Regions from separate parts of the Pedococcus soli genome, predicted to be linked through region 1. Evidence: riboswitches for the same ligand, from Rfam matches in the RefSeq annotation. Region 1 holds a riboswitch; the other holds the start of a gene.
What was found. Region 1 has a riboswitch for cyclic di-AMP ahead of ACYVKF_RS12205 (C40 family peptidase). Riboswitches for the same ligand answer to the same signal wherever they lie in the genome.
Positions count from the first base shown of each region.

Region 1 (4,204 bases):
CGCACGGAGACCGTAGGGAGCTCCGGGGAGGTGGGGACCCGTCCGGCGAGGTGACCGCTGACCCAGCCGCCGTTGCCCGACTCGGGAGGGCCGCAGAACCGCGCCGGCACGAGGAAAGCCATGGCCCGAACCTACTGTGCGCCCCGTGGGGTGCGCCGGGGGCACCGACCCATGGAGCCGCAGACGCGGGCACGGGTGAGAATGGGCGGGATGTCACGACCCGAGGCCACCACCGATCCGACCGTCAGCCTGCGCAGCATCGCGGTGCCGGCCTACGGGCCGACGGTCATCGCGGCGATCGGTGCGGGGGCGATCGTGCCGATCGTGGCCCTCAGCGCCCTCGACCTGGGGGCGTCCCAGTCGGTCGCCGCGCTCACCGCGGGGCTCGGGCTGGTCGCGGAGCTCTTCTTCGCCGTGCCGGCGGGGGCACTCGTGAACCGCGTGGGGGAGCGCCGGGCCCTGCTCTGGGCCAGTGCCGTCGACGCCGTGGCAGCCTTCGTCGCGCTGACGGCCCCCTCACTGGCCGTCCTGATGGCCACCGTCTTCGCGATGGGCTTCACCTCGTCGGTCTTCCTCGTCGCACGTCAGGCCTACCTCATCGACGCGGTGCCGGCCTCGATGCGGGCGCGCGCCATGTCGACCCTGGGCGGGGTCAACCGGATCGGCATGTTCATCGGCCCGTTCGTCGGCGCACCGATCATCCACGCCTGGGGGCCGCGGGCCGGGTTCGCCGTCGCGGTGGCTGCCGGTCTCGCCGCCGCGGCCCTGGTGCAGTTCGGCCCGGACCTGACGGCCGCCCACGAGGCCCAGGCCAAGGAGGAGTCGCGCGACCGGACGCCGGTCAGCACCGCCACGGTGCTGTGGGACCACCGGCGCACCTACCTCACCCTCGGGCTGGGGATCATGGTCATCGGTGCGGCCCGGTCCTCCCGGGTGGTCCTGCTCCCCCTGTGGGCCGAGTACGTCGGGCTCTCGGCGAGCACCACGGCCATCATCTTCGGGATCGTCGCCGGCGTGGAGATGCTCCTGTTCTACCCCGCCGGCTCGGTGATGGACCGGTTCGGCCGCATCTGGGTGGCGGTGCCCTGCGTCGTGCTGCTGGGGATCGGGATGCTCGCCCTCCCGCTCACCCACAGCGCGGTGGCGGTGACCCTGGTCGCCCTCGTCGCGGCCGTCGGCAACGGGATGGGGTCGGGCATCGTCATGACCCTCGGCGCCGACAGCGCCCCCGAGTGGGGCCGGTCGCAGTTCCTCGGAGGCTGGCGGTTCATGTCGGTGATCGGTGGGAGCGGCGCCCCGGCCCTGATCAGCCTCGTCACCGCCGAGGCCGGGCTGGCCGCCGCCTGTATCTCCCTTGGCGGGCTGGCGCTCCTCGGCACGGGATGGCTGGGGTACTGGGTACCGCGCTTCGACCCCTCTCGCCGCCGCGGCTGAGCAGGGCGGCCCCGGCTGACGCCTCCAGATGAGAGGCTTGCCCTGTGACGGACCTGATCGACACCACCGAGATGTACCTCAAGACGATCTTCGAGCTCGAGGAAGAGGGCATCGTCCCCCTGCGTGCCCGCATCGCCGAGCGGCTCGGGCACTCCGGTCCGACCGTGTCCCAGACCGTCGCCCGCATGGAGCGCGACGGGCTGCTCAGCCTCGGGGGTGACCGTCACCTCGAGCTGTCCGACCACGGTCGCCTGCTCGCCACCCGCGTGATGCGCAAGCACCGCCTGGCCGAGCGACTCCTCGTCGACGTGATCGGCCTGGAGTGGGAGTACGTCCACGACGAGGCGTGCCGCTGGGAGCACGTGATGTCGGAGCGGGTGGAGCGCAAGATCCTCGCGATGCTCAAGGACCACCACGACTCGCCCTACGGCAACCCCATCCCCGGACTCGACGAGCTCGGGGAGGAGGAGCCCATGGAGGGTTTCCGCACCGGCCTGCAGACGCTCACCGAGCTCGCGGGAGAGCACCCCGAGGTCGTCCTGGTGCGCCGCATCGGCGAGCCCGTGCAGGTCGACCACGAGGCGCTGGCCCTGCTCACCGTGGCCCGGTTGCTGCCCGGGGAGCGGGTGCGCGTCCACCGTGCCGACGGCCGCGTGGTCGCCGTCCGGGAGGATGCTCCGGACTCCACCGCGGTGTCCCTGCCGGACGACGTCGCGCAGCACGTCTTCGGCGCGCTCATCTGAGCCATCCGTGGTAGCCCTGCGAGGGTGCTGAGCACGAACTCCAGCCGCGCCCTCACGGACCGATGCACGTTTCGACCGCTTTCTTGGGGTTTTCTTGACCCGCCGTGACCCGAACGTGACATTCCCAGAGGCCTTGTGTACGGTGGCCGAGGTCTCTTCGCCCCCCGGAGAGGCTGGCCCGATGTGGAAACGCCTAGTCCTGTCACCACGCCCGGGTCCACCAGCAACACCGCTTGGCAGGAGCGGGGGACCCAATTTCGGGCCGTCTCCGGACGGTCCTTGGGGTGAAGTCCTCGTGTGAGCGCCCGCAAGGTCGGGTGGCAAACCGCGAGGGCCGGGTGATCTACCTCCACCCGAACCCGACAGCTCACCTCGTAGGCGCTGGAGGTTCAACCATCGTGGCTTCACACAGCTCTGGTCGCCATCGCGCGCCCGGTCGTTTCAATCCCGTCTCCGAGCTCGCTGACATCGCCGCCAAGGCCGCTCAGCCCGCCGTGAAGACATCCGCCGTGATCGCCGCCTCCGGTGGCCTCGTGGCGTCCTTCGCCCTCCCCGCCTCCGCAGCCCCGGCTGCCGAGCCCTCGACCCGGACGGCCGCCACCACCGCCGCCCCCGTGGCCGTGAAGGCTCCCGAGGCCGCTGCGCCCCAGGCCGCGGACGCGTTCGGCGTGATCGGCTTCAGCGCCACCGCCAAGCCGAAGCCCAAGCCGAAGCCGAAGCCCAAGGCCCGCCCCGTGGTCGTGCCGGCCGCCCAGACGCGTGCCCCCGCCGCGGCGAGCCGCTCGACTGAGCGCTCCACCGTCCCGGCCGCACCGTCCGGTCCCGCCGTCGGTGGCGTCCTCGGCATCGCCGCGCAGTACGCCGGCATCATGTACGTCTACGGCGGCACCACCCCCGCCGGCTTCGACTGCTCCGGCTACACCGCCTACGTCTTCCGCCAGCTCGGCATCAACCTGCCGCGCACGGCCGAGGCCCAGCGCCAGGCCACCACCCCCGTGTCCAACCCGCAGCCGGGCGACCTCGTGTTCTTCGGCTCGCCGGCCTACCACGTGGGCATCTACGCCGGGAACGGCAAGATGTGGGACAGCCCCCGCACCGGCAAGGCCGTCGCCCTGCGCGACATCTGGTCCTCCAGCGTGACCTACGGTCGCCCCTGAGCCTGCGCGCTCCCCGAGGCTGACCTCCGGCTCCACGAAGGCCCCCACCGCACCGCGGTGGGGGCCTTCGTCGTGCGCCCACCGGTATGCCGGGTGCCTGATGTGGGGTGCCGCCCGCCCGTGTGACGCCGCGCAGGGCGTCGTGTGAGGATGGAGCGATGAACGCAGTGGAGATCGACGTCTGGGCCGACGTGGTCTGCCCGTGGTGCTACCTCGGCAAGCGGCGCCTCGAGCTGGCCATCGCCGAGAGCGCCCACCCGGCAGAGGTCACGGTGACCTACCACGCCTTCGAGCTCGACCCCAGCACGCCGAAGGGCACGGGTGACACCGTCCTGGCGTGGTTGGCCGGGCGGTACGGCACGGACCTCGACGGCGCCCGCGAGATGGCCGAGCGGCCGGCGACGATGGGCCGCCCCGACGGCATCGACATCGAGGTCGACAAGCAGCTGCGGTCCAACTCCTTCGACGCGCACCGACTCGTCGCTCTCGGGCTGGCCCAGGGTGGACCGGCGCTGCAGGGTGCGGTCCTGGAGCGGATGTTCAACGCGCACTTCACCGAGGGCAAGGCCATCGACGACGTCGAGACCCTGCAGCGGCTCGGTGCCGAGGCCGGGCTGGACGGGCGACGCGTGTCGGCGGTGCTGGCCGGCGACGAGTACACCGACGAGGTCCGTGGCGACGAGGAGGCGGCCCGCGAGCTCGGGATCACCGGGGTGCCGTTCTACATGGGCAACCACAAGGTGGGCCTGTCGGGGGTGCACACCGTGGAGATCCTCGGTCGGCTCATCGAGGCCGCTGCGGCCGATGACGACGAACAGGCCACGGCCGACGCCTGAGCCGGTCAGCCCAGCTGGGCCTCGAACGCGGCCA
Region 1 covers NZ_BAAGSF010000004.1:1,285,432-1,289,635, forward strand. The annotation lists gene ACYVKF_RS12190 (hypothetical protein) at 1-122, opposite strand, end outside; gene ACYVKF_RS12195 (MFS transporter) at 211-1,434, shown strand; gene ACYVKF_RS12200 (metal-dependent transcriptional regulator) at 1,479-2,177, shown strand; cyclic di-AMP (ydaO/yuaA leader) riboswitch at 2,360-2,573, shown strand; gene ACYVKF_RS12205 (C40 family peptidase) at 2,576-3,334, shown strand; gene ACYVKF_RS12210 (DsbA family oxidoreductase) at 3,493-4,170, shown strand; gene ACYVKF_RS12215 (O-acetyl-ADP-ribose deacetylase) at 4,176-4,204, opposite strand, start outside.

Region 2 (4,204 bases), 110 kb from region 1:
CGTCCGTGGCACCAGTCCCGGACCGCGGGCGACCCGGGTCGTCGTGGCCCTGCTCCTGCTCGGGGCGGCCGGCCTCGTCGTCTGGAGCCTGCAGCAGGGCGGCACCGTGCAGTGGTGGCCGACCCAGCAGCCCTCCGTGGTCGTGCCGGGCGTGAACCGCTGATGGCGACCGGCGTCAACCCTCCGCCCGCCCTGCCGCCTCGTCGGCCGCTCAAGCGACCGGCCCTGCGGCAGAGCCGGATCTGGCGCGGTGAGGAGATCACCGACACGCTGCCGATGGTCGACTCGCTGCGGCACACGCCCTACCGCAACGCCCGCGTCAGGCAGGCCGCCGCCGAGGAACGCGAGGCGCGGGCGTCCCTGGACCTCGCGCTGCGGGTGGGTGAGCTCATGCTGCGGTGCGGCGCGGGGGCGCCCCAGGTGGAGTCGTCGGTCATCGCCGTCGCCGCGGCCGCCGGACTCGACAACCTCGAGGTCGACATCACGCTGCAGTCCCTGCTCGTGCAGTGCACGTCCTCCTCGGGGACGCCCATCACCATGCTGCGCGTCGTCCGCTCCGCGACCCGCGACTTCGACCGCCTCACCGCGGTGCACGAGTTCGTCGAGAACCTCGTCGCCGGCAGCTACGACCTCGAGGCTGCGGCAGCCCGGCTGCGCGAGATCCGCCGGGCGCCGCGGTTCTGGCCGCGCTGGGCGGTGCGGGGCTCGCTCGGCGTCCTCTCGGCCGCCATCGCCCTCATGCTCGGGGCGGGCATCGTCGCGTCCCTCGTCGCCGGGGGCTCGGCCCTGCTCGTCGGGTATGCCGCCCGGGCCACGGGACGCCGCGGGCTCCCCGACTTCTACCAGTGCGCCATCGGCGGGTTCCTCGCGACCGCGATCGCCTGGGGTGCGTTCAGCATGGGGGCCAACGGCTGGATCCCGGTGTCCTCGGAGGAGTTCGCGTTCATCGTGGCCGGCGGGATCACCGTGCTGCTGCCGGGACGGACCGTCGCGTCGGCGTTCGAGGATGCCATCTCCGGCTACTCGGTGACCGGCGCGGGCCGGATGTTCGGGGTGTTCCTCACGACGGCCGGGATCATCCTCGGGGTCGCGACGGGGCTGTCCGTGACGCTGGCGCTGACCTCGACCTTCGACCTCCAGCTCGTCTCGCCCTCCGTCATGGCGACGCGCGCCCTGAGCGCACCGGTGGCCCTGGCCGTCGTGGGAGCGTTCGTGGTCGGCATGTCGGGGGCGGTGTCGCTGCGCAGTCGCCGCAACCTCGTCGTGCCTGCCGGTGCGCTGTCGGCCCTCGGGGTCGCAGTGTCCCTCGGCGTGGACCGGCTCGACGCCCTCGGCCAGCTCGCCGCCGCCGGTGTCGCGGCCACCGTGCTCGGGTTCGCCGGCAGGCTCATCGCGCTGCGGATGGGGGCGCCGGCCATGGTGCTGGCCGTCCCGGCGTCCTACGGCCTGCTGCCCGGTCTGGCCATCTTCCGGGGCCTCTACGAGATGGTGAACGGGTCCTCGGCGAACGCGGGCTCGCTGTCGATGCAGGGCGGCATCACGACGCTGCTCGGCGCCATGGCCGTCCTGCTGGCGATCGCAGCCGGCAGCGTCCTCGGGGAGTTCGTGGCCGCACCCTTCGACCGCCGCATGGTGCAGAAGCGGCGCGTACGACGGCGCTGACGAGTTCCGGCCCGGCACAAAAGGGACGAATGCGCCATACGTTCTTCGGTTCGTTTTTCGTGGACCGGCTTGTGGCCCGGGGGCCAGCGCCTTACCTTTGACCAGCGCATTCGCGCCGACAACTGCACACCACCGCATTCCCAATCCAATGCCCACCCGCAGCGCCGAGCCTCGTCAGGCGGGTGGTTCACCGGAACAGCTCCGGGCACGACGAGGACGGGGGACCCAACGCGACCGCTCCGGCGGTCTTGGGGTGAAGCCGGCTCACGCCGGCCGGGCACCTGACAGCCCGAGCCCGACAGCTCACCTCGCAGGCGCCGGTCAGGAAGGACCCCCCTGCAATGTTCTATGCCCCGAAGCACTCTGCCCGGAAGCCCCAGCCGGTCCGTCGTCGCCTCGCCGGCGTCGCCGTCGCCGGTGCCGCCACCATCGCCGGTGGCATGGCCACCGCCACCTCGGCCTCCGCGGCCACCGTCTGGGACCGCGTCGCCGCCTGTGAGAGCGGTGGCAACTGGGCCATCAACACCGGCAACGGTTACTACGGTGGGCTGCAGTTCTCCCCGAGCACCTGGGACGCCTACGGCGGCGAGCGGTACGCCAACAACGCGCACCAGGCCTCCAAGGCCGAGCAGATCTCGGTCGCCAAGAAGGTGCTGGCCGCCCAGGGCCCCGGCGCCTGGCCGACCTGTGGTGCCCGTGCCGGCCTGACCCGGGCCAACGGGGGCGCAGCCAGCACCGGCTCGACCAGCACGAGCCGCGCCTCGCGCTCCACGGTCCGCAAGGCCCCCGCCAAGCAGTCCTCCCACGCCAAGCTCGTCGTCGACGGCGTGCGCGGCCCGAAGACCGACCGCGCCATCGAGCGCTGGGTCGGCGGTTCGGTCAACGCCTCGATCTCGCACTCGGACGTCAAGAAGCTGCAGCGCAAGGTCGGCTCCACGCCGGACGGTGCCATCGGCCCGAAGACCATCCGCGCCCTGCAATCCAAGATCGGCGCCAAGAAGAACGGCTCCCGCAACCTCGACCACGCGACGGTCAGGAGCCTGCAGGCGTACCTCAACCGCCACTGACGCACCCAGCACGCGCACGTCGAGATGGGCCTGTCCGGAATTCCGGACGGGCCCATCTCGACGTGGTGGACGGCGCTGCGGTCAGCTCCGCGCGGCGTCGGCCATCGCGGCGGGCGCGGTCCGCGCTGCGAACAGCCGGCGGTACACCAGCGCTGCCACGGCGGCACCGGCCAGTGGTGCCGCGATGAACAGCCAGACCTGACCGAGCGCATCGGCACCGGAGAACAGGGCCGGGGCGATCGACCGGGCCGGGTTGACGGAGGTGTTGGTCACCGGGATCGAGACGAGGTGGATCACCGTCAGCGTCAGCCCGATCGCCAGCGGTGCGAAGCCCTTGGGGGCGGCGGAGTCGGTGACACCGAGGATGACGACGACGAACACCGCGGTGAGGACCAGCTCGGTGACCAGGGCGGCGGTCAGGCTGTAGCCCTGGGGTGAGTGGGCGCCATACCCGTTGGTGGCGAAGCCGGTCGTCACGTCGAAGCCGGGTCGACCCGAGGCGATGGCGTAGAGGATCCCGGCGCCGGCCACGGCACCGGCCAGCTGGGAGGCCACGTACGTGGGCAGGTCGCGCCAGCCGAGCCGGCCGGCGAGGGCCAGACCGAGGCTGACCGCAGGGTTGAAGTGGCCCCCGGAGATGTGGCCCAGGCCGTAGGCCATGGTCGTGACGGCCACGCCGAACGCCAGGGCGACACCGAGGTAGCCGACGCTGACGAAGAGCTGTGAGCCGTCGGCCTGAGCCATGGAGGTCGCGGTCAGGACGGCGGTGCCGCAGCCCGCGAGGACGAGCCAGAGCGTTCCGGTGAACTCGGCGGCTGCGCGGCGGCCCAGTCCGTACTCCTCGGGGGAGTGGCTGGCCTTCGACGGTGTCGACATGGTGGTTTCCTTCCTGCAGAAGTGCTGTCACCACTTCGTCGTGCTCCGGGAGGAAATCGGCACGCCCCGACGCCACATTGCTCATGTGAAGCGCATCACCACGGTGCCGACGGTCGCGTATGGCGTCCGCGATGTCGACCGTCGGTGAGGTGCTGGGGTCTTGGCGGCTACGCCCGCCTACCGGCGGCGGCGCACCTTGTCACCGGCGCTCACGAGGGTGCGCGACACGCGCGAGGAGCCTCGACGCTGTTCGATGGCAGTACCGATCCGGCCCAGCAGCCAGCCGATGACGGGCAGTGCCACGCTCGCGAGCAGCCACATCCGGAGGCGACGGGTGAACAGGACCCACATGTGAACAGACCTTTCGTCGAGTGAGGTGGTGACCCGGACCGGACCAACCCCTCCGTCGACCCTAAGCGCCGTCTCGCTACGGCGCTGGTCGGCGGCGGTCGGCTCTGCTCGGCGGGGAGGCGGGTGGTCTGGGTACAGGCCTTTGGGACACGCGGACGGGCGTCGGTAGCATCGTCGCGGTCCACCGCACCCGGGTGCGCGGGCATGCCGGCGTGGCGCAATTGGTAGCGCACCTGTCTTGTAAACAG
Region 2 covers NZ_BAAGSF010000004.1:1,170,713-1,174,916, forward strand. The annotation lists gene ACYVKF_RS11655 (serine/threonine-protein kinase) at 1-163, shown strand, start outside; gene ACYVKF_RS11660 (threonine/serine exporter family protein) at 115-1,662, shown strand; cyclic di-AMP (ydaO/yuaA leader) riboswitch at 1,880-1,973, shown strand; gene ACYVKF_RS11665 (transglycosylase family protein) at 2,004-2,729, shown strand; gene aqpZ (aquaporin Z) at 2,811-3,605, opposite strand; gene ACYVKF_RS11675 (hypothetical protein) at 3,604-3,753, shown strand; gene ACYVKF_RS11680 (hypothetical protein) at 3,783-3,956, opposite strand; tRNA gene ACYVKF_RS11685 (tRNA-Thr) at 4,163-4,204, shown strand, end outside.
Region 2: another riboswitch for cyclic di-AMP. It lies ahead of ACYVKF_RS11665 (transglycosylase family protein); the one in region 1 lies ahead of ACYVKF_RS12205 (C40 family peptidase).